2 regions of the Brevibacterium renqingii genome follow, and region 2 is predicted to be linked to the other one. Evidence: predicted binding sites of a transcription regulator. Region 2 holds the regulator's gene; the other holds the start of a gene.

Region 1 (11,541 bases), on a different contig from region 2:
CCGGCCTTCGAGTGCACCACTGTGATGTCATAGAGATCCGCGGGTGTCAGTTCGATGTAGACCCGCATTTTCGCTGGGCGGCTCAGCCGCTTGCCTTTCGCGTTGAATGGCAGGATCCTCGCCCAGAAGGCCAGCGCTGGCCTGCCCTCATTCGCCTCAGTGGACACGAGCTCACTCGCACCGAGGCTCATCAGAACCATGGGATTGATCTGCGAACGGATCACCTCTGCTGCAGTACTCACTTCGACTCCTTCATTCGATGATTTGTGTATTTAGAGTCTAAATGCACTCCCTTTGAGGCGCAACCCCTTGGGGACAGACCATCGTCGTCGACCACGGTTAGGCTGAAATCACCAGGCGGCGATCAGCCAAATACTTCGGCAGCCACCTGCCAGGCAGGTTCGTCAAAGCCTTCCTTGATCAATCGAAGTCGATGCGGACGAGCGTCCAGCCCGTCCGTCGAGAATCCGATCACATGCCCGTCCGGGTGCCGATTGATGCTTCGCACCTCCAACAGGCCCAGCTTCTCCAACGGTTTGAGAGCAGGCCCAAACGATTCCCGCCCGAGACCGTAGTGAAGAACCCGATCACTGGCTTCGAACCATACGAACCCAGGCTCTGCACCCTCATGCGCTAACACTCGACACGAGAGCATCAAGACGACCGCGAGCTCGCTGTCAGTGAGCACATGAACCCACCCATTGGTCATAAACCCCCGGGGGAGACTGAACACGTTTGGCTCTTTGCGCTTTGGTGGCTTGTAAGGAATCAGGTCACCTCGCTCGGCAACTCCTGACTCTTCGTAGAGCTGGAACCCTTCATACTCCCTCCCACTGGCGCCAAGATGCACCAGCCCGGCCCCGCTCATACTCTTCAGTGCGGTCTTGATCTGCTGCCGCTTCTTCTCTGGGATGCCACGCAGGATCCCAGACCCATCCCTGCTCTCCAGCACAGGCGAGGCCACCAGGTCCGTCCACCCCCTAGCATCCCCACTCCGAGGACGGATCGGGAGATCCGCATTCCCTTGTTGTGTCACAGCAAACGCGATGAGCGCGAACTGCAGCGCAATGCCACGAGAAGTGATCAACCTGGTGGCAGGAGGCCTCAGGTCACGTGGTGGAGCATTCCGGTCCGACACATTAGGGTCGGCGATTCGAACGGACAAACATGAAAGTCCTCGCCGGAACCGCACAGGACTCGCCACGTCATCGACATAGTCCGCCAACACTCCCGTGGCAGCTTCCGCTGACGTCTTGACTCCGCTCCAGGTCTTTGTTCTCTGCGCCCACTCACGACGTTGCCGCTTCGTCTCCATCCCGAACGCCTCCGAAAGATTTTCCACAGAACTTTTGCTTACTAACCCCAATGGATTAACCCGCCTGTATATAGCTTATATGGCTAACTGACTGGCGGGTTAATCTTACCATTCCGCCCGCTCGCGGCGGACGCGATCGCAGGGCATTCTGAAGTGGACCCGCAGGAAAGGATCGCTCATGACCTCGCAGCCTCCAGAGCCCAAGGCCCCATTGCTCACCCTCCGCGCCGCCGTCATTCTGATCGTTGCCGGCGTACTCGGAGCCGCCGCAGGCGGAATTGCGATGCTCACCTGCATCGAGAACGGGTGGAGCGCCGGCGGAGCCGGATTCGCCGGAATCATCACAGGGCTCACCGCAGCACTGTCAGCCGCCTCTGCCCTGCACACGCTCATCGCCCCCTCGTGACCTGTTTCCGTGGGCGTTGCAGATCGTGCTTCGGGGCTCGGGTCGACCTCGCCGACTGCTCAAGAGTCGGCCACCGGCTCGGTGAGTTCTGGTATGTCCCCGCTGATCTTCCCGACCTCATGAAACTGGAGAGCTTCGATCTGCGGCGTGCTTGCCGAGACTGCGGCGTCGACGAGGCCTTGATCGCCTTCCGTGAGAGGGTCCAGCCACTCATTGACGAAATCTGCCGGGAGAACGACGGGCGCCCGATCATGCAGCTCCCCAGCAGGCCCGCACGAGGGCCGGGTAATGATCGTCGCGGTGAGCATCCACTCATCGTCCGAGCCCTTCGGCCTCCACCACGAATACAATCCCGCGAAGAACAGGAGCTCGCCCTCGGGGAGGTGAATGTAGTGCGGTGTCTTGACCTTCCCGTCCGTCTTCCACTCGTAGTAGCCGCTTGCGGGGAGAATCGCCCTTGATCGTTTGATAGGGCCGCGCCATGTCGCTTTCGCGGCCAATCCTTCGCTGCGGGCATTGAACGTGGGAAATTTCAGCTTTGGTTCAGTCGCCCAGGGAGGGAGAAGCGACCAGCGTGCGAGATCACCGACTCGGCGGATCTCGCCATCGTCCGATACTGTTTCGCGAAAGACCGGCACTCGTTGAGTCGGCTTGATGTTCCATGACGGGGTCCATTCCACCGTCATATCGCCGTCGAGCATCTGTCCAAGCTCGGCTGAGGTCACATCCAGCGTGTATCGTCCGCACATGCTCGCAGTCTCCCATGGCTACGGCCAACAGTCACGGGCAGCTTTCAGTCGACATGCTGTGCGCGCTATTCTCCGCGTTGCGCCGCATGCTCTGCTCTCGCCCGCGCCAGGCTTTCTTCTCCCATTCGCCGGCAGTTCTCCCAGTAGTCCGGGTTGGGCAGAGAATCGAACCACTCACGTACGGCGGGGTCCTGATAGGGGCCAAGAGTCGACATGCCCTCAGATCTATCACGCTGCTCTGACATCTCCAGCGCCGGCCCCTCGGATCAGGCCCTGACGATAGCGAGCTCGCTCCAATGAGTCGTGCACCTCGGCGAGAGCATGTTTCGGGCCATCTGCCAGTCCACCCCTGACTTCAGCCCGCCGAATCCAAGGCCGAGATTGTCACGGCCGAGCTTGGTCGTCACCTCGTCGATGATGGTTGCGATCTGCTTGGCCTCCATCTCCGAGGTGAACCCCGGCAACGTTGGCTGCACCCCAGCGGGGGAGAGATCTGTGACGATGACTCCGGCCCGGGCGTAGCGGGCGCCCTGGCGGATCTCGGGGAGGATCCTCAACGCAGCTTTGGTGAGGTCGACGGGATCGGCAGTCGGCACGGGGAGTGGAACGGATACGCTCGGGTGGTGGCGATCGGCCGCGGCGACGAAATGGGATGTCCCCGCGAAAGCAAGCAGCTGCTTGGCCTGTTGCCGATGACGCGCCAGCCGCGCGGCAGCCTGTTGTGCGTAGATCGAGAGGACCTGGCGGATCTCATTCACCTCGGTGATCTTCTTCGAAAACGACCTCGAGAAGATCAGCTGGTCCTTGCCCTCTTTCGGCGTCTCAAATGCGATGCACGGGACACCGTTGAGTTCCCTGATCGTGCGCTCGAGGACAACGGAGAAGCGCCGGCGCATGATTGCCGGGTCCTCCTCGGCAAGGTCAGCGACCGTGTAGATACCAAGGCCCGCGAGGCGGGCGCCGAGCCGACCAGCAACACCCCAGATCTCCGTGACCGGAAGCCGCCGCATGAGCGCCTGGCGGTCATCTGCCGGCACCTGCTCCCACACGCACACACCGCCGAAGCTGGGCACGGTCTTCGCCCACTTGTTGGCCATCTTCGCCAGGGTTTTGGTGGGCGCGATTCCCACACAGACCGGAAGGCCGACATTCCTGGCCACAGCAGCCTTCATTGATCGACCGGTGTCTCCCAGCTCGCCGAGGGTGCCGGTGAGACCAAGGAATGCTTCGTCGATGGAATAGACCTCCTGCCAAGCCGAGAACCGGCCAAGCAACTCCATCACTCGTGAGGAGAGATCTCCGTAGAGCTCGTAGTTCGATGATCTCGCCACGAGACCGAGTCGGGCCGCATCAGGCTCGAGCTTGAACCACGGCTCGCCCATCGGGATCCCGAGGCGTTTCGCCTCAGCCGACATCGCGACTGCGCATCCGTCGTTGTTCGAGAGCACCACGACAGGCCTGCCCTCGAGCGTGGGGTCGAAGACTCGCTCCGCCGAAGCGTAGAAGCTGTTGCAGTCGACGAGGGCAATCTGCTGCGTTCGATCATCGGACATGGCGGATCCCGTAGGTAACCACGCCCCACACCGAGAGCTCCGAGAGCTCAGACACATAGATCGGGGGATAGGCAGCGTTCTCTGCCTCGAGGTGGGCACCGCGAGCATCGATGATCAACCGTTTGAGTGTGAGCTCCCCATCCACGACGGCCACGACGACATCACCGGACCTCGGTTCCAGTGACCGGTCGACGAGGATCTCGTCACCGTCGAAAATGCCGGCACCCTCCATCGAATCACCAGCCACTCTCACGATGAAAGTCGACGTCTTGTCGGCGATGAGCACCTCGTTGAGGTCGATCGAAGAGTCCGCGTAGTCCTGCGCCGGAGAGGGGAATCCTGCTCGAATCGCCTCGAGAGGATAGACGAGCTGCAGGGGAGTGCGCGCTCTGAGGGGAAGCACGGTCAAGGTCATCACACACCACCATCAATAGAACTTCAGTTCTAATACTGTAGAGCATTCCCCTGTGACCACCACGAGAGGGGCGGAGGATTCGCAAGAGTCATGTCAGACCCGCGCAGGCTGGTGGCCTATATCAACCAAGAGGCCTCCACCTCGCCGCGCGGAGTGGTATGTCCCTCCCGCTTGCGCAGCGATATATCATTGGTTATATTTGTCTATGTCACATAGCTTAAGGAGCAGTGATGACACCCACCACCCCGCTCGGAATGGTCAAGCAGACCTGGATCCCCACGATCGACGGAAGCATCGACGCTACCGCCGCAACATACGCCTGGGTGATCACTGAAGACCGCATCGAAAACGGCCGGAGCAAGGGCCGCCTCGGTCCTTCAAACGCCGACGATCACCTTCTCGAAATCGTCCAGAAGTCCGGTTCACACCGGGTGCGCTTCCGCATGTATGACGACGACGGGAACTACTACTACGGCGGATATGTCACCTACATCGCAGGCTCCGACGATGAAGACGCTGCGTTCGGTCCGCTGGCTGATTTCGGAATCCCGTTCGCTGGCGCCGTTCAGATCCTCTACAAGGATCGGCCCGAACTCGACTGCTCGTGAGGAGCACTGATGCCTGAGACCACCTGGGTCCTCGACCCCACCAGCTTCGCCGCAACAATCGCCCGGGCAGAGAAGATCAACGCCCGGGCCGTCCGCCGTGGGCAGCAATGACGACCGACATCACCGCAAGGATTCTGGGAAGATCGAAGACATGAAGAGTCTTCCTGAGCTGATCAGACTGGCCGATGAGGTCGCCCAACAACGGATTACGTCGACCACTCTGGCCGACATCGAACAAGCCTCTGCAACCAAACATCTCTGCTCGGAAGACCGCGCAAAGATCCTCGAAATCTTGCACACCCGAATGTCAACCCGCACCACAGCCCCACCGCAATAGGACACCGGACAGCATGTCAGAGCCACGCCGTATCCTGTGAGCTCCAAGCAGCACAATCACCCCACCGAAGGACGGCACCATGGCTGGGACACCAGAAACACCCGAGGCCACACACCTCCTTGAGCGGATCGCCCACCTCACGCTCTCCGAAGCTCGCACGATCGCCAGCTTCGACAACGACGACTTCCGAGCGCAGCTCCGCTTTGCGACGGGCACTCAAGCCTGGAACACCGCATATGACCGGCGTGAACAATCGCCGTGGGACAACACCTGGGAAGCAGCATTTCGCGCCGGAGTTGAGCCAGCGGTAGCCGCCGGGGACGCACTGAAAGCCCGCGGACAGTGGGTCGGACCCGAGCTCATCTCATCGAACCCAGAATGGCAGGATCTCTGGTCAACGGTCTGGCACCTCAGCGCCGACGCCATCGCCGCCGTCGACGCCCGCCGCTTCATCACAGCAAGCAACTACACACCACTCACTCGCCCTCTCCAAGCTGCGCTCGGCGATGAGTTCCCCACCTTCCACCCCACAGAGTTCCTGACAGCCACACCCGATCAGGACTCCTCAGTAGGGGAACTCTGTCTCTGAAGCCACTAGAACCGAACTCCTGCCAACGACGGCCGACTCTGTTGGGATACCCTCCATGCCACGACCATTCAGATCCGACGAGATCACAGATGCCGCAATCGCTTGGATGGCCGAGAAGCATCAGCTCTCCGCCCGAGCGGTTGGTGCCGCCTACGGAATCGCCCCGGGCACTGCGCGAAAGATCGTGAGCAGGGCGAATCCCCGCCGCTTCACCGGGCGTTCCTATGTACCCATCCTCGCCCTTTCCGACTTGCCACCCGCTCGGCGGTCCTGGGTCCAACATCATGGGCTTCGCTGGTACTCAAACCGGTGTGAGTTCCGCGGCTGCGAATTCGACCAGGCCGTTGCTCGCATCAGTCTGCATCCCTGTCCGATTCCTCCTCGTGATCGCGATCGGACGCCGACCGAGATCGAAGCCAGAGAAGGGTTCGATGGCCGGTATCACCTATTCGATCCGAGAACGAAGGCGTTCATCTGCGTAGATCACCATGCCGATTCACCTCTCCGTGTTCCTCGGCCGAGACACTTGGACTTTCCCTCTGAGCTAGTCCCGGAGAATCTTCGCTGCCGACCAGAGCTCCCGATTTGGCCGCCGACCGATCCTCTGATCCATCACAGATCCGCGAAGCTCGCGAAGATCTATGCTGATCTCATCGCGTTCCAGGGGCTGGCATGCTCAATCTGCCATAACGAAGTTGGATCGATCATCGATCATGACCATTCCACAGGGAATGTGCGCGGTTTGCTGTGCCGATATTGCAATCGCCACGTCGACGAATGCCTCCACCTCTCGGTATGTCCCTACGCCGAGTATCTGAACTCGCCTCCAGTCACAGGACAGATCCGCCACCCCAATCACCACACCTAGAGCCCCAACGAACTCTGTAGCGCGAAATCAGCATCAACACTCTTCGGGCCGTCAGTGCCCTTCTCAGAAGTCTGGAGCAATTGGCGCAACTTTGCGCTGACCGGGGAGATCCGCGGCTCATCCTGAGCGCGCTCGACGCTGCTTCTCGCCTCGCCACCAATCGAGAGTGACCACTGGCTGCGGCGGGGGAGTGCCCCCAACTTTATGGCGGACCCATGCCGCTGGGCGCCCCGCGGCGTCTGCCAAACTCGTCAGCGGCACTCCCTGCCTCCACGCCATTCGCGTCAGCCAAGAGTCCATGGTCGCCCGCAGCAGCTTGTGGGCCTTCTCCCACTGGCTCAAAAGCGACACCACCTCAAGCAATCGCAGGTACGGATTATCCGGCAACGAATCCGGCTCGAGCGCCCACTGCACAACGCCACGGTTCGGCTCAGCATGTCCAGATCGTGCCGCCTGCAGCGCCTTCCGGATCTCTGCAACCGAGAGGTCGATGACAAGAGGGATCTCGGACTGGGGAAGTACCCCTTTGAAGCATGCGAGCTCATGGCCAGCCAGCGCGAAGCCCACATCGATCCAATCGCTACTGCCGCGATGGGCTGCAGCTACTGACCTCAGATCGTCCAGCTGAGGATGCGCCGTAGCGATATCGCACCCTGCCCACAACGCCGCCCAACCAGCTGGCTCCATCTTCTCGGCAACGCGCGTCCTCGCAAAGCCATGACCCTGATACCAGGATTCGGCTTCACGCTCCCACTCGTCGAAAAGAAACCGCCGGCTGCCGCTCATATGTACAAGCGTAGGGACATACCACCACTCACGGCACTCCTCGACATGGCATCACACCGCAACATACTTCTCTCATAATGTAGAAGAGCAGTCGAAAGCATCATAAAACTTTGTACACATCTAGATGCATCAAACGGTATCTAAAACTAGTCTCCTCGAAACGCCTACTTTTCGCCATTTTGTGGTGATTTCGCTTGAATCACCACAAAATCACCACTCGCTCACCACTTCGAGTGGTGAGCACCCATTTACATGCCTTGACCTGGGAATATGCCCCTTCAGTGGCAGCCGAGAGGCACCCCTGCTCACCACTTCCAAAATCGGCCATTTATGCCACTTGACCTGGAACGATGATCTCCCGTCACCACAATCACCATAACCACAGCCTTAGAACACATCTAGCTGAAGGGTGAGACAGGACGCCTACTTTTCGCAGACGCAGCCTCCCTGAGGCCTCGAGAAAAATTTCTGGATCCTGTCAGATCCGTTCAATCCGCTCGCTTACATGGGCAAAGAACAACAAGGGGGACGAGAAACTTGGCGACACGCGCAGCAGGAACCGTCAATCTGAATCAGATTCAGTTTGAATGGGGACCATGGCTAGACGATCAAAAGGCGACCGCGTCGCAACCACGGCGCGCTTCCCTACCGAGCACTTCAAGCGATACCGCGACGAAGCTCGACGCCAAGGTCTCGAGCTATCTGACTACCTCGCGCTCATCATGGCCAAGGCCCACGATCTATCCGTACCGGCTTACCTCGATGAGCAGCAGAAGGAGGTGCTGCCCGTGGCAGTCTGACCTCCAGACACAAGAAACCCCCGCATGCCTGGCCGCATACAGGGGAATCCTCGAAATTACTTCTTATGCACGCTCCGCGCTGAGTTCTCACATCAACACGAGCGCCTTTGTTGTACCCATTTTACCCGGGCGCAGCTTCGAAGTACGGGATCTCCAGCCTCGGTTACAGGGCGTGTCTACCTCTTGCCTTTCACTCATTTACTCATATACTCAAGTGTGTACACGTATAGATTCTGCAATGAGAGGGAGGCAGCCAGATGCTCTTACTCCAGGAGAAAACTCAGGCGATGCCAGCATCCTCCAAACGCCTCAACGCGGACATCGAGTCAGATCAGTACCAAGCATTCAAAGTGGCCGCCGCCCAAGACGGCGTAACCATAGGGCATCTCACGCGCGCATTTGTCGACGCGTATCTGACGGATCCGGACGTACGCAGAACCTTCGCGGAGCGAGCCAGGGAGATCAGAGACAAGTAGCGCAAAAAAATGTCCGGATGGAGCGGGAACTCCATCCGGACTAGGAACCTAACAAGCCGACAAGCTATATCAGGAAGTCACTAGGAATTTTACCATGACAGTTTCGCCCAATGAAGGGGCACCACACCCTCAATCACAGGCATTTGCCTCGATTGATCGCGTATGGGACGCTCTGACCGACATGGGCCTCCAGCCAAGCAAAGGCCGCGGATCCCGCGACTTCATGGCTTTCAACCCCCTCTTCGACGAACGCACGCCAAGTCTTCACGTCACATGGAAGAACGGTGCGACTCTCCTCCACCTCATGTCCGCACCGGACACCCCGATCGACGACCTCACGAGCGCTCTGGGCCTCACGCAGGCCGATCTCTTCGACGAACCACTGCCCAAGAAGGCAGGACCCCGATCCAGCAGGAGCCCTCGACAGCGCCGCGCCGGCACCGGACGAAAGAAGTCCGGACGCCCCCCACGCCGCCTCACCGCGCCCGAGAAGATCGATCCCTCAACACTGACCTGGGAACAGACGCACACCTACCGGTACTTCAATGCCGAGGGCACCGAAACCCAGCGCGTCCATCGCCTCGAAGCTCACGACGATTCCGGCGCCCGCCACAAGTCTTTCAAGCAGGAATTCTGGGCCGGCACGGAATGGGCGACGACGAAGCCACTCGATTTCCAGCCCGTCCTCTACCGCCACCCCCAGATCCTTGAGGCCATCGACGCCCAGACCCCCGTTTGGTGCCTCGAGGGCGAAAAGGACGTCGAAACCGCCGAAACGCTCGGCCTCGTCGCGACCACCAACACACAGGGCGCAGGATCGTTCCCCGAGACCCTGTTGCCGATCTTCCTCGACGCCGAGGTCCGCATCGTGATCGACAGGGATCTCGCCGGATACAAGCGCGGCGTGGGCCTGCACCAGCAGCTCCTTTCCCGAGGGGCCTCCGTCACTCTGCTCCTGCCCAAGGTCGACTCAGCCAAGGCAGACTTCACAGACCACATCGAGGCTGGTTTCGGCGTCGATGACTTCATCCCGGTTTCCCTCCCAACGCTCGAGCTGATGTGGCACGCAGCCGAATTCCACGAGCTTTGCGCCAAGATCCAGACCTCACTCGATGAAGCTCAGGCGCGGACAGCCGCAGCCGAGGCCGACCCGAAGAAGGCTGACGAGCACACGAAGGCGGTCTCCTGGTGGGCAGCCGATACCGGCCGCAAGTTCGAGCAGGCAACCGACGACTACGCGACCCTGCAGAAAATGGCCAAGCGCCTCGACGGAGTCGACGAGATCATTGCCGCTGTCGATGAGGACCTCGCCGCAGCCAAGGTCGCTACTCGGACCGCTCACGAGCTCGCTGGACTCCCCGTCCCTGCCGACACTGATCCCATCACCGGTGAGGAGCCACCTGCAGACGATTTCGTCGCACCTATCGAGCTCAGCGAAGTTCGGACCGAACGCCACCGCACCGCGCTGGATGCCATCCCCGAAGGCGGTCCTCGCTACGAACTCAACGACGGCGCAATCTACAAGGTCACCTACAAGCCGAACCAGGATGGTGACTTCGACAAGACCAAGAAGCTCATCATCAACCTCGACGTCCGCGTGGTCTCGGTCGAAGCCCCCGCTGCCGAGGTCATCGCCGGAGCCGCCGCCGATCCCGAACTCGGGACCGATCCGACTTCCGCGACGATCGAAGACTATGTACCCGTCACCCACTTCGTCTTCGAGTACGTGCACCCGCTCAGCAGAGAGAAGTACCTCAAGAGGGTCACTCTCGACGATGCACGTGAATCAGTGTGGCTCGAAGGCCTGGCACTGCCCGGTGTCACCTACTCGTCGACGAAGAACGGCCGCGCTGAAGTCTGGGACGCGATCAAGGCTGTCTCAGGGATCTGGGACCACCGATCGATCTACCAGTCCACCGGTTGGCATGACATCGATGGCCACGGAATCGGATTCGTTCACGCCGGCGGCGCCATCACCGCCCACGGGCCCGTCGAGATCCCCACGAACCTCCATTCCTCCCTCGGCCGCTACTCGTTGATGACACCAACCACCGACCGTGCAGCTCTTCGCCAGGCTCTCGGCCGCGGCGGAGCCGGCGGCATGCTCAACGGTCTGCCTCACCGGATCGCCGCGCCCCTCCTCGGCCAGGTCTTCGGCTCCGTGTTCGGCCCCATGGACTACTCTCTTGTCCTCGTCGGTCTCCCCGGATCCCGCAAGACCGGTGTAGCCACCCTGGCCATGCACCACTTCGGAACCAGCTGGGACCGGAAGACTCCGACACTCTCACTCACCGGCATCGGCGACACCGCCACCGTCGCACGGTTCAAGACGATGCACGCCCGAGACACCTGCCTCTTCGCCGATGACGTCACTCCCAGCGTTGACGGCCAAGCCGCAGCAGAGAAGGCCATGGGCCGCTTCATCCGGTCCATCTTTGGAGCTGTCGCCCGCGACCGGGCTGACCGCACCGGGCAGAAGATCTCCTCGTCCCTGCCCCCACACACCTCGGCGATCATCTCCTCCGAGATCCCTCCCGCCAACTTCAGCGACGAACGGCGTGCCTTCAGCGTGCCGATCGATGCCAACGACACCGAACTCGACAAGATCATCGCTCTAGACCGCCCCGAAGCTCGCGAGG
Region 2 (11,541 bases):
AAGGAGGAGACGGTCATCAGAACCCGCCAGTTCGCCCGCCGGCAGGACACCTGGTTCCGCCGCGACCCCCGGATCCACTGGATCGACGGCACCGCCGCCGACGCCGGGCAGAACCGCACACGGGCACTCGACATCCTCGCCGAGTCCACCGATAGGATGGAGACATGAGCACTCCGGATACCCCGTTCGCCGCCTTGGCCGATGTCGCCTTCGTCAAGGGGCACGGCACCCAGAACGACTTCGTCCTCCTCTCCGACGACGACAGCCGGCTGGAGATCCATCCTGAAACCATCGCCACCCTCGCCGACCGGCGTGCCGGACTCGGAGCCGACGGAATCATCCGCATCGTGCGCTCGGCCGCCAGCGGAATCCCCGGAGCCGCCGAGCAGGCCGAGGCCGGAGCCGAATGGTTCATGGACTACTACAACCACGACGGCAGCCTGTCGGAGATGTGCGGCAACGGGGTCCGTGTCTTCGCCCACGCCCTCGTCACCAGCGGACGCATCCCGGCCGATGCCCGGGACATCCTCGTCGGCACCCGTGACGGCATCAAGACCGTGCGCACGACTCTCAACCCGGCCCTCGGCGTCCAGACCGGCGATGACGTCGTCTCCGCCGCAGCGTCCGGGCCCGGTTCGTCCAGCGACGCCTGGTACACGGTCGACATGGGCGAATGGTCGCTCGATCCGACGAACTCCTCGCTCGTGACCACCGGAGGCATCGAAGTGGCCCGGCCCGGCCTGCGCGTGAGCACCGGCAACCCGCACACTGTCGTCGCGCTTGCCGAGACCGCCGAGCTCGAAGCCGCCGACCTCCGTGACGCACCTGTCGTGGACCCGGTGCCCGCCCAGGGCTCGAACGTCGAATACATCGTCATGGAACCGGCCCGCTCCGATGTGGCCGGGGGAGAGGGCGCCCTGCGGATGCGCGTGTTCGAACGCGGCGTCGGCGAAACCCGCTCCTGCGGCACCGGTGCCTGCGCCGCGGCGATCGCCGCCCACCACTGGGCGGGGGAGAAGTCACCCCTGCAGTGGCGTGTGGACGTGCCCGGCGGTCAGCTGCGCATCGAGATCGATCCGAATGCCGAAGGCACGAGCGGGCGAGTCAGCCTCGCCGGCCCCGCCGTCCTCGTCGCCGGCGGCACCATCAGCTGAGAGCCGAACCCGGCCGAGGCGGCACCAGCGGCCGAAGGGATAGCTCCAGCCCCGGTTGGCCCGATCCGGTCCCGCAGCCCGAACTAGTCCCGGTGGACGGTGAGAACCCGGAAGCCCTTGGACGAACCCGTGCGCACGACCTCGAATCCGTTCCCGAGCATCCCGGCGATCCACTTCTGCAGCGAGTCGGCGCCGAGGTTCTTCGACACCACGAGGTCCGCGCGGCCGCCGGGAGCCAGACGCGGCAGCCAGGTCTCGAGCAGTTCGTGGAGTGCCTCCTTGCCGATCCGGATCGGGGGATTGGACCGGATCGCGGTGAACTCCACCTCGGCGGGGATCTCCTCGGCGGTGACGGTGCGGATCGACTCGAGTCCCAATCGGCCGGCATTCGCCGCGGTGGTCTCCAGGGACCGGGAGTTGACGTCGAGTGCCCACACTCGCAAATCCACCTCGGCGTCTCTGGCCTCCAACGCCGTGTGCAGCGCGATCGGCCCCCAACCGCAGCCGAGGTCGAGCACATCACCGGTCGACGGCTCGGGCAGGTGCCGCAGCAGCACGGCCGTGCCGAGGTCGAGGCGGGTGGGGGAGAAGGTGCCTGATACGGTTTCGACGGTGACCTCGTGGCCGGCCAATTCGAGGTGCAGCTCACGGGTTCTCGCCTCGCTGCTCGGCGATTCGGTGAAATAGTGCTCTGACACCACTTCAGTCTAGACGGCTGTGGGAGAATTGATGGACACCACTGTCGGTGCGAAGGATGACGACGCCCGAACGAGCAGCACCGTGAGGGCGGCAGAGAACTAAGGAATGAATGACGTCTGAAGACAATGAGCGTCGGAAAGCGATGCTCGACCGTGTGCTCTCCCGAGGTGCCCAAGCACTCGGCGATCACGACACCACCGGCGAGGACGACCAGTTCGATCTCGCCGAGCGTGCCGCACTCACCCGTGTGGCCGGCCTCTCGACCGAACTCGAGGACATCACCGAGGTCGAATACCGTCAGGTCAGACTCGAACGAGTTGTCCTGGCCGGGATCTGGAACACCACCCAGGCCGAAGCCGAGAACTCGATCCGCGAGCTCGCGGCACTCGCCGAGACCGCCGGCTCCGAGGTGCTCGACGCGCTCATCCAGCGCCGCGAGAAACCAGACCCGGGCACGTACCTCGGCAAGGGCAAGGCGGCCGAACTCGCCGAGATCGTCGCCTCCGTCGGCGCCGACACCGTGATCATCGACTCCGAACTCGCGCCCAGCCAGAGGCGCGGGCTCGAGGACGTCATCAAGGTCAAGGTCATCGACCGCGTGGCCCTCATCCTCGACATCTTCGCCCAGCATGCGAAGTCCCGCGAAGGCAAGGCCCAGGTCGAACTCGCCCAACTCGAATACCTGCTCCCGCGCCTGCGCGGCTGGGGCGAGTCCCTGTCGCGCCAAGCCGGTGGCCGCGTAGCCGGCGGTGCCGGAATCGGTTCGCGCGGACCCGGTGAGACGAAGATCGAACTCGACCGCCGCCGCATCCGCACCCGCATGTCGAAGCTGCGGCGTGAGATCGCCGGGATGGCCCCCTCCCGAGAGACCAAACGCAAGAACCGCGCCCGCCACCACGTGCCGTCGGTGGCCATCGTCGGGTACACCAACGCCGGCAAATCCTCCCTGCTCAACCTGCTCACCGACGCCGAGGTGATGGTGCAGAACGCCCTGTTCGCCACCCTCGACCCGACCGTCCGGCAGGCACAGACCGCCGACGGGCTCACGTTCACCTACACCGACACCGTCGGCTTCGTCCGCAATCTGCCCCACCAGCTCGTCGAGGCATTCCGCTCGACGCTGGAGGAGGCCGCCGGCTCCGACCTGCTGCTCCACGTCGTCGACGCCTCGCACCCGGACCCGCACGGACAGATCCACGCCGTGCGGGATGTCCTCAAGGACGTCGAGACCGGGGAGATCCCCGAACTGCTCGTGTTCAACAAGTCCGATATCGCCGAGGAGGCCGTGCTCGCCGGTCTGCGTGCGGAGTATCCACAGGCCCAGTTCGTCTCCGCCGCGACGAAGGACGGCATCGACGAGCTCATCGAGGCCATCGAATCCCGGCTGCCGGCACCCGATATCGACATCACCGTGCTCATTCCCTATGAGCGCGGCGACCTCGTGTCGAAGATCTACGCCCTGGGCACGGTCGAACACGAAGAACATGGCTCCGAGGGCACGAGCCTGCAGGCCAAGGTGCCGGCCGAGCTCCTCGACGAACTGCGCGAATTCCAGCGTCCGGACCTGGTCATCGATCAGTGACCGTCGAAGAACTCCTCGAGTCGGCCGTCGGGGCCATCGGCGGCTCGACCCGGAGCGGTCAGCAGGAGATGGCCCAAGCGGTCGCCTCGGCGGTGGACAAGGGGATCCACCTGCTCGTCCAGGCCGGAACCGGGACGGGTAAGTCCCTGGCCTACCTCGTGCCCGCGGCCGAATACGTCACCCGCACCGGCGGCAAGGTCGTCGTGTCCACGGCGACGCTGGCGCTGCAGACTCAGATCATCCACCGCGATCTGCCGCGGCTGTTCAAGGCCGTGAAGAAAGACCTCGATCCGCTGCCGAGGGCCGCTCTGCTCAAGGGGCGGCGGAACTATGTGTGCAAGCACAAGCTCGCCGGCGGGTACCCGGACGAGGGGGAGGGCATGCTCTTCGACCTCGGGGCCGACGCCGAGGCGGGACGCAAACCCTCCGAACGCTCGGGTCTGGGTGAGGAGATCCAACGGATCCGCACCTGGGAGAAGATCACCGAGACCGGTGACCGCGACGACCTCATGCCCGGAGTCAGCGACCGCGCCTGGTCGCAGGTGTCGGTCAACGCCTTCGACTGCCTCGGGGCGAACTGTCCTCTGGTCACCGAATGCTTCGCCGAGATCGCCAGGAACAAGGCCGCCGAGGCGGACATCGTCGTCACCAACCACGCCCTGCTGGCCATCGACGCCTTCGGCGAATCGGCTGTGCTGCCCGACCACGACGTCATCATCATCGACGAGGCGCACGAGCTCAAGGACCGGGTGACGAACGCGCTGTCCGGGCAGATCAACACGAGCATGCTGTCGGCGGCGACGAGCTCCGTGCGCAAGCACACCGCCGTCCAGGACGGGGTCGTGTCCCTGCTCGACTCGGCCGCGGCGGCACTCGAACGCGCCCAGTCCTCCGTGCCCGAAGGGCTCATCCTCAATATGAGCGAGGCGCTCGGACTGGCGTTGGCACAGATCCGCGACTCCGCGCGCCAGATCATCAATGACATCGGCGGCAAGTCCGAGGACGCCGATGCCGGTCGGCAGATGGCCAAGGCCCGGTGCCAGGAGATCTTCGAACTGGCCGAACGCTTCTGCGAGCCGGGCAAGAACGACGTCATCTGGCTGTCCCGGTCGACCTTCCGGGAGAAGGAGACGACGAACCTCGTCGTCGCACCGCTGAGCGTGGCCGGAACGATGCGCTCGGGCATCTTCGAGGAATCCACGGTCGTGGCCACCTCGGCGACGTTGTCCCTGGGCGGGAACTTCGACGCGGTCGCAGCCTCACTGGGGCTCTTCGGACCCGACGCCCCGAAATGGGACAGCCTCGATGTCGGCTCACCCTTCGACTACGGACGACAGGGCATCCTCTATGTCGCCTCCCACCTGCCCAAGCCCGGGCGCAGCGGTTTGAGCTCCGAGGCGCTGACCGAACTCGAGGAACTCGTGCGGGCCTCGAACGGCGGGGCGCTGGGACTGTTCTCCTCCCGGGCAGCCGCCAACGCTGCGGCCGAACACCTGCGGGAGAAGTTCGACTTCCCGATCCTGCTCCAGGGCGACGACGGGCTGCCCGCACTCGTCTCCCAGTTCACCGCCGATGACCAGACCTGCCTGTTCGGCACCATGTCGCTGTGGCAGGGAGTCGATGTGCCGGGGCGGACGAACCGACTCGTCATCATCGACCGGCTGCCTTTCCCCCGGCCGGACGACCCGCTCATGCAGGCACGGGCGCGCGATGCCGACCAGCGCGGCGTCAACGGGTTCATGGCCGTGTCCGCCACTCATGCTGCACTGCGTCTGGCGCAGGGCGCCGGCCGCCTCATCCGCTCGACCGAGGACAGGGGAGTCGTGGCGGTGCTCGACTCGCGGCTGCGGTCGGCCAGGTATGCCGGCTTCCTCGTCAATTCGATGCCGCGGATGTGGCCGACGACGAATTCGCAGCTCGTGCGCACGAGCCTCGGACGGCTGGCCGAAACACAAGAGGAATGAGAGAACGCCCGCGAACGGACTGTTCGCGGGCGTTCTGTTCCCCGGCTGCGGAGACCTTCACGGGTCTCAGCTCCGGCGCAGGCTTTCGGAGAAGTCAGCGCGGGCGGAGGCTCTCCGAGGCCTGAGAGGCGACGGACGACGAGACCTCAGAGGCGACGGATGACCGCGACGACGAGCCCCATGATCTGGGCGAAGTTGCCGTCGATGGGCTCGTAGTTCTCGTTCTGCGGCAGCAGCCACTGCTGTCCGGCCTTGCGCTTGAGCGTCTTCACCGTGGCCTCGCCGTCGAGCAGGGCCGCGACGATCTGACCGTTGTCGGCGGTGTGCTGCTTGCGCACGACTACCCAGTCGTCGTGGCAGATGGCGGCGTCGATCATCGAGTCGCCGACGACCTTGAGCAGGAACATGTCGCCGGAGCCGACGACCTGGGTCGGCAGGGAGAAGACGTCGTCGACCTCCTGCTCGGCCAGGATCGGGCCACCGGCGGCGATGCGCCCGACGACGGGCACCTGGACGGTGTTGTTCGACAGCTCCTCGAACTTCGCGCGCTCGGCCTCTTCCTCTTCGAAGGGATTGACGACCTCGATGGCGCGGGGACGCTTCGGATCACGGCGGACATAGCCGAGGCGTTCGAGCTGCGAGAGCTGGTGGGCGACGCTCGAGAGCGAGGCGAGCCCGGCGGCCTTGCCGATCTCGCGCATGCTCGGCGGATAGCCGTTGGTCACGACGGCGCGTTCGATGGTCTCGAGGACGAGGCGCTGCCGGGGAGTGAGGCGGAAATCGCCCTCTCCGGACGATCCCTCTGGGATCTCGACGACCTCGTCATCGCTGCGGGCGGCAGCGATCTCACTGGCAACGTCCTCGTTGCGCGGGCGGCCTCTGCCTCGCTTGTTCTGAACCATTGCTCGTTCCCCTTCGTTCTATTCCCTGCCGCCGAACCCTGCGATCCCCGCTTCGGGGATTCTCGTGTCAGTGCCGACTGAGATGGTTCTGACAGATCGATCAACAACGCTGGTTCCCTCTCATTGTCGCATAGATGTTCGAGTTGGACTGGACATTTGTTCGATTGGCATGTTGAATAGAACAGACGTTCTACCGATTGCTGGTGGAATCGTACGAATGAAAGAGGTAATGCGATGTCTGCACAGAACACCGGGCTGCGCCTGACCACGCGTGGACGCCAGGCCGTGCGCCTTCTCCGGACCCTGCTCATTGCTCTCGTCGTCATCGGCGGAGCGCTCCTCCTCGCCACTCAGTCGTTCTCGGCCGCCGCTGTCGCCGAATCGGAGACCGAGAGCATCGGCATCGACGCCGAAGCGGTCGTCGTCGGCGAGGGCGAATCGCTGTGGACCGTGGCGTCGAACCTCGGTCTCGACCGTGACACCCGTGATGTCGTGGCCGATATCGCCGAGATCAACCATCTGACGACCCCGACCGTCCACCCCGGCCAGACCCTCGACGTCCCTGTCCGCTGAGTCTGCGCCCAACTGAGGAGGCCGCAGATCCTTCCGGGATCCGTTGAAGAAGGGGAGTCCTCCCCGAGTCTCGCGCCCCGACCCGCCGCCCGGGCGGCGGGGGTCTCTCGGTAGAATGATCGCGTGGGAAACTTCGAATCTCTGCCAGTGCGTTCCGACCTCGTCGGCCTCAAGCCCTACGGGGCTCCGCACCTCGACGTGCCGGTCCAGCTCAACGTCAATGAGAACGCCTATCCGCTCCCGGACGTCGTCGTCGACAGCATGCGTGCCGCCGTCAACGATCACTTCTCCGGACTCAACCGTTACCCCGATCGTGAGTTCACCGCACTGCGTGAACACCTCGTCACCTATCTCACCGGCATCAACGAACGTGCCGGGGACAGCGTCGAGCTCGACCCCGCAATGATCTGGGCTGCGAACGGTTCGAACGAGGTCCTCAGCCATATCGTCCAGGCCTTCGGCGGACCCGGCCGTACCGTGCTCGGCTTCACGCCGTCCTATTCGATGCACCCGCTGATCACAACCGGAACGGGAGCCAGCTGGCTCAGCGTCGACCGCAAGGACGACTTCACGCTCGACGCCGACACCGTCGCCGCCGAGGTCGCACGGATCGACCCCGATATCGTCTTCCTCTGCACCCCGAACAACCCGACCGGCACCTCGATCGGGCTCGACGTCATCGAAGCGGCCTACGACAACTGCTCGGGGATCGTCATCGTCGATGAGGCCTACGCGGAGTTCTCCCGCCCGGCCAAGCCCTCGGCCATGACCCTGCTCGAGGGACGTCCCCGCCTCGTCGTCTCACGCACCATGAGCAAAGCCTTCGCCTGTGCGGGGCTGCGCCTGGGCTACGCAATCGCCGATCCCGATCTCATCGACGTCCTCCGCCTCGTCCGCCTGCCCTATCACCTGTCCGAGGTCACACAGGTGCTCGCCTGCACCGCACTCGAACACGCTGACGTGCTGCTGGGCAACGTCGACCGACTCATCGATTCCCGCAACCGGATGTCGGCCCACCTCGCGAAGGTCGGCTTCAGCGTCCACGACAGCGATTCGAACTTCGTGCTCTTCGGCAATATCTCCACCCCGGCCGAGCTGTGGCAGAAGCTGCTCGACCGCGGAGTGCTCATCCGCGACATCGGCATCGACGGCCACGCCCGCGTCAACGCCGGCACCGAGGACGAGACCGAGGCGTTCCTGACCGCGATCGACGAGATCCTCGCCGAATCCCCGGACATCCTCGCCGCACCACCGGCCGAAGATGCGCATCCGGTCGACGGCCCACACTCGTCCGAAGACGCGCCCCACAGCTCCACTCCGTCACCCGCCGCCCCGACGAAAGGCACTCCATGAGGCAGGCCCAGAACTCACGCACCACCTCCGAGTCCACGGTGTCCGTGTCCGTCGACCTCGACGGCACCGGAGCCTCGACCATCTCCACGAGCGTGCCGTTCTTCGACCATATGCTCACGGCCCTGGCGAAGCATTCGATGATCGACCTCGACATCACCGCCACCGGAGACACCCACATCGACGTCCACCACACCGTCGAGGACACTTCGATCGTGCTCGGCCAGACCCTGCGCGAGGCCCTCGGCGACAAGAGCGGAATCCGCCGCTACGGTTTCGCCGCCGTCCCGCTCGACGAAGCGCTGGCCCAGTGCGTCGTCGACGTCTCCGGCCGTCCCTACTTCGTCCATGAGGGCGAACCGGAAGGGCAGCAGTATCACCTCATCGGCGGTCACTTCACCGGATCGATGACCTCCCACTCGCTCGAGTCGATCGCCTTCCACGGCGGACTGACCGTCCACCTCGACCTCGTGCGCGGTCGCGACCCGCACCACATCGTCGAGGCCCAGTACAAGGCCTTCGCCCGTGCCCTCCGCGCGGCCGTGGAGGAAGATCCCCGCAGCAATTCCGTCCCCAGCACCAAGGGAGTCCTGTGAGCACCACCGTCGTCGTGACCCCATTCGGGGTCGCCCAGCAGCTTGCCGCGGCCTGTGTGCTGTCGAACATCTCCGGGACCATCGTGCCGATCGGGGAGTTCAGCGGAATCGTCCTCAACGACACGGACGTGGCCTCCGGCAACGAGGCGGCCGCGGCGATCTCGAAGCTCGCCGGCAAACACGAAGTCCTCCTGCTCGTCCGCAGCGAGGAGCAGATCGACGCCGGACACTACCGCCACGGCACCCGCGAATCCGATGTGCCGGCCGGTCTGGCGCTGAAGAACCTGCCCGATGTGCTCGAACAGCTCCTGCTCGAAACCGTCTCGGCCGACGACGTCGAGGGCAGCATCCGAACCGATTCGATGACGAAGCTGCAGGCCAGCGCCGCGACCATGACACCGGGACGGGCCGCCGTGGCGCGCACCGCTCTGCTGTGGATCATCGCCGCAGTCCTCGCCGGACTCGTCACCGCCTTCGGGATCGCGCTGGGTCTCGGCGGCAACAACGTCGCCTGGGTCATCGCGGTCTTCGGCGTCATCGTCCTCGGCTTCTCCCTGTGGCGGATCTGGTCCGTGCTGAGCAAGGGAGCCAAACGATGACGAGCGTCGCGGTCCTCGACTACGGAGCCGGCAACGTCCGTTCGGCCGTGCGAGCGGTCGCCGCCGCCGGTGCCGAGGTGACGCTGACCGCCGACCACGATGTCATCAACGACTCCGACGGCCTCCTCGTCCCCGGCGTCGGAGCCTTCTCCGCCGTCATGGCCGGACTCGAGAACGTCGGGGGAGTCGAACTCATCCGCACCCGCCACGAACAGGGCCGCCCGCTGCTGGGCATCTGCGTCGGCCTTCAGGTGTTCTTCGCCCGCGGGCATGAGCACGGAGTCGAGACCGAGGGCATCGGACTGTGGCCCGGAGCGGTCACCGCCCTGGCCGCCACTGTCGTACCGCACATGGGATGGTCCCAGGTCAGCGCCCCGGAGGACTCGGAGATGTTCGCCGGCATCCGTGACGACCGCTTCTACTTCGTCCACTCCTACGCCGCCGGCGACCCGCCTGCCGGCACCACGGTGACCACCGCCCGCCACGGCGGCGAGTTCATCGCCGCCGTCGAGGACGGCACCACCTGGGCCGCCCAGTTCCATCCCGAGAAATCCGCCGAGGCCGGAGTCAGGCTGCTGCGCAACTGGCTCGGATCCTTCGCGGCGCAGACGCCCGGTTCCTGACCGAGCCCACCCACTACCATTGGCCGAAACCCGTGGCACCCCGTGCAGAAAGGTCACAATGACAGACACTTCGAACAAGCTCGTCCTCCTTCCCGCGGTCGACGTCGCCGACGGCAAAGCCGTCCGTCTCGTCCAGGGCGAAGCCGGCACCGAGACCGACTACGGCTCACCCATCGACGCGGCTCAGGACTTCGAGAACAGGGGAGCCGAATGGATCCACCTCGTCGACCTCGACGCGGCATTCGGACGCGGCTCGAACTCCGACCTGCTCAACCAGGTCGTCAAGGCCGTGGGCATCAAGGTCGAACTCTCCGGCGGGATCCGCGACACCGAGAGCCTGGAGCGCGCGCTCGACACCGGCGCCGAGCGCGTGAACATCGGCACCGCAGCACTTGAGAACCCCGAGTGGACGGCCGAGATGATCACCCGCTTCGGCGACCAGGTCGCCATCGGACTCGACGTCCGCGGCACCACCCTTGCAGCGCGCGGCTGGACGCAGGACGGCGGCGACCTCTACGAGGTGCTCGAAACGCTCGAGGCCGCCGGCTGCGCGCGCTATGTCGTCACCGATGTGCGCAAGGACGGGACCCTGCAGGGACCGAACGTCGAACTGCTGAAGTCCCTGGCCGAGAAGACCGACGCCCCGATCGTGGCCTCGGGCGGAGTCTCGAGCCTCGACGATCTGCGCGCCCTGCGCGAACTCGTGCCCTTCGGCGTCGACTCCGCGATCGTGGGCAAGGCGCTCTACGCCGGCAAGTTCACCCTGGAAGAAGCCCTCGACGTCGCGGGACGGTGATCGCTTGAGCACGCACTCACACGGTTCCGAAGGCGGAGAGAACCCGGCGAAGTCGCAGGATCCGGCGAAGTCGCAGGATGCCACCCGACCGAACGGGCCCACGGACTCGGCCGGGCAGGCCTGGGCCGGACGGAACCTCAAACCCAACCCGTTCTCCGGCGACAGCGGGCTAGCCGATGCCGCCCTCCTCGAAGCGATGCAGCAGGTCGCGGCCTCGCCGCTGGATCCCGAGGCACACCAGCGAGTCGTCTCCGCACTGTCCGGGACCAGGCTGTACGCTCCGATCGTGCCCATGGTCGTCGACCAGGAGGTCGGGGAGAACGGGCTGATGTCCGACAACTCCTCGGAGATGGCGATGGTCCGCCTGCAGGCCGAAGACGGACGTGAGTGCACTCCGGGCTTCTCCGGAATCCCGCCGCTGACGGCCTGGCACCCGGATGCCCGGCCGGTGCCGATCGAATCCGAACGGCTCGTGCTCGGCGCCATCGAGGCCGAGTCCCAGCTCGTCGTCCTCGACCCGGGCGCGGAGTCCTCGTTCCTGCTGCGCCGCCCGGCCATGTTCGCCTTCGTCCAGTCCCAGCCGTGGACCCCGGCCTGGGCCGACGCCGAGGTGGCCCACCGTCTGCGTGCCATCGCCGAGTCGTTTCCCTGGTTGGCACGGCTGGCCGTCAGCCCCGGCAGCAACAGCGTCCACCTCGGCGGA

The links. The regulator LexA, encoded in region 2, represses DNA repair genes until DNA is damaged. The targets are predictions, from matches to a motif close to TCGAACANNTGTTCGA.
Region 1: a site for LexA is predicted at 4,455-4,470, ahead of IIE29_RS16315 (LexA family protein). Genes of this name have one in related genera too.

Annotation. Positions count from the first base shown of each region.
Region 1 covers NZ_JADBHG010000013.1:30,045-41,585, forward strand. The annotation lists gene IIE29_RS16290 (hypothetical protein) at 1-242, opposite strand, end outside; gene IIE29_RS16295 (hypothetical protein) at 365-964, opposite strand; gene IIE29_RS16300 (hypothetical protein) at 1,494-1,721, shown strand; gene IIE29_RS16305 (SOS response-associated peptidase) at 1,781-2,470, opposite strand; gene IIE29_RS16310 (Y-family DNA polymerase) at 2,737-4,023, opposite strand; gene IIE29_RS16315 (LexA family protein) at 4,013-4,438, opposite strand; gene IIE29_RS16320 (hypothetical protein) at 4,669-5,046, shown strand; gene IIE29_RS16325 (hypothetical protein) at 5,463-5,972, shown strand; gene IIE29_RS17275 (endonuclease domain-containing protein) at 6,079-6,840, shown strand; gene IIE29_RS16335 (hypothetical protein) at 6,958-7,626, opposite strand; gene IIE29_RS16340 (hypothetical protein) at 8,223-8,426, shown strand; gene IIE29_RS16345 (hypothetical protein) at 9,126-11,541, shown strand, end outside.
Region 2 covers NZ_JADBHG010000001.1:80,607-92,147, reverse strand. The annotation lists gene miaA (tRNA (adenosine(37)-N6)-dimethylallyltransferase MiaA) at 1-168, shown strand, start outside; gene dapF (diaminopimelate epimerase) at 165-1,154, shown strand; gene IIE29_RS00405 (class I SAM-dependent methyltransferase) at 1,238-1,852, opposite strand; gene hflX (GTPase HflX) at 1,963-3,435, shown strand; gene IIE29_RS00395 (ATP-dependent DNA helicase) at 3,432-5,399, shown strand; gene lexA (transcriptional repressor LexA) at 5,546-6,301, opposite strand; gene IIE29_RS00385 (LysM peptidoglycan-binding domain-containing protein) at 6,536-6,874, shown strand; gene IIE29_RS00380 (histidinol-phosphate transaminase) at 6,998-8,227, shown strand; gene hisB (imidazoleglycerol-phosphate dehydratase HisB) at 8,224-8,820, shown strand; gene IIE29_RS00370 (hypothetical protein) at 8,817-9,419, shown strand; gene hisH (imidazole glycerol phosphate synthase subunit HisH) at 9,416-10,042, shown strand; gene priA (bifunctional 1-(5-phosphoribosyl)-5-((5-phosphoribosylamino)methylideneamino)imidazole-4-carboxamide isomerase/phosphoribosylanthranilate isomerase PriA) at 10,101-10,838, shown strand; gene IIE29_RS00355 (SseB family protein) at 10,843-11,541, shown strand, end outside.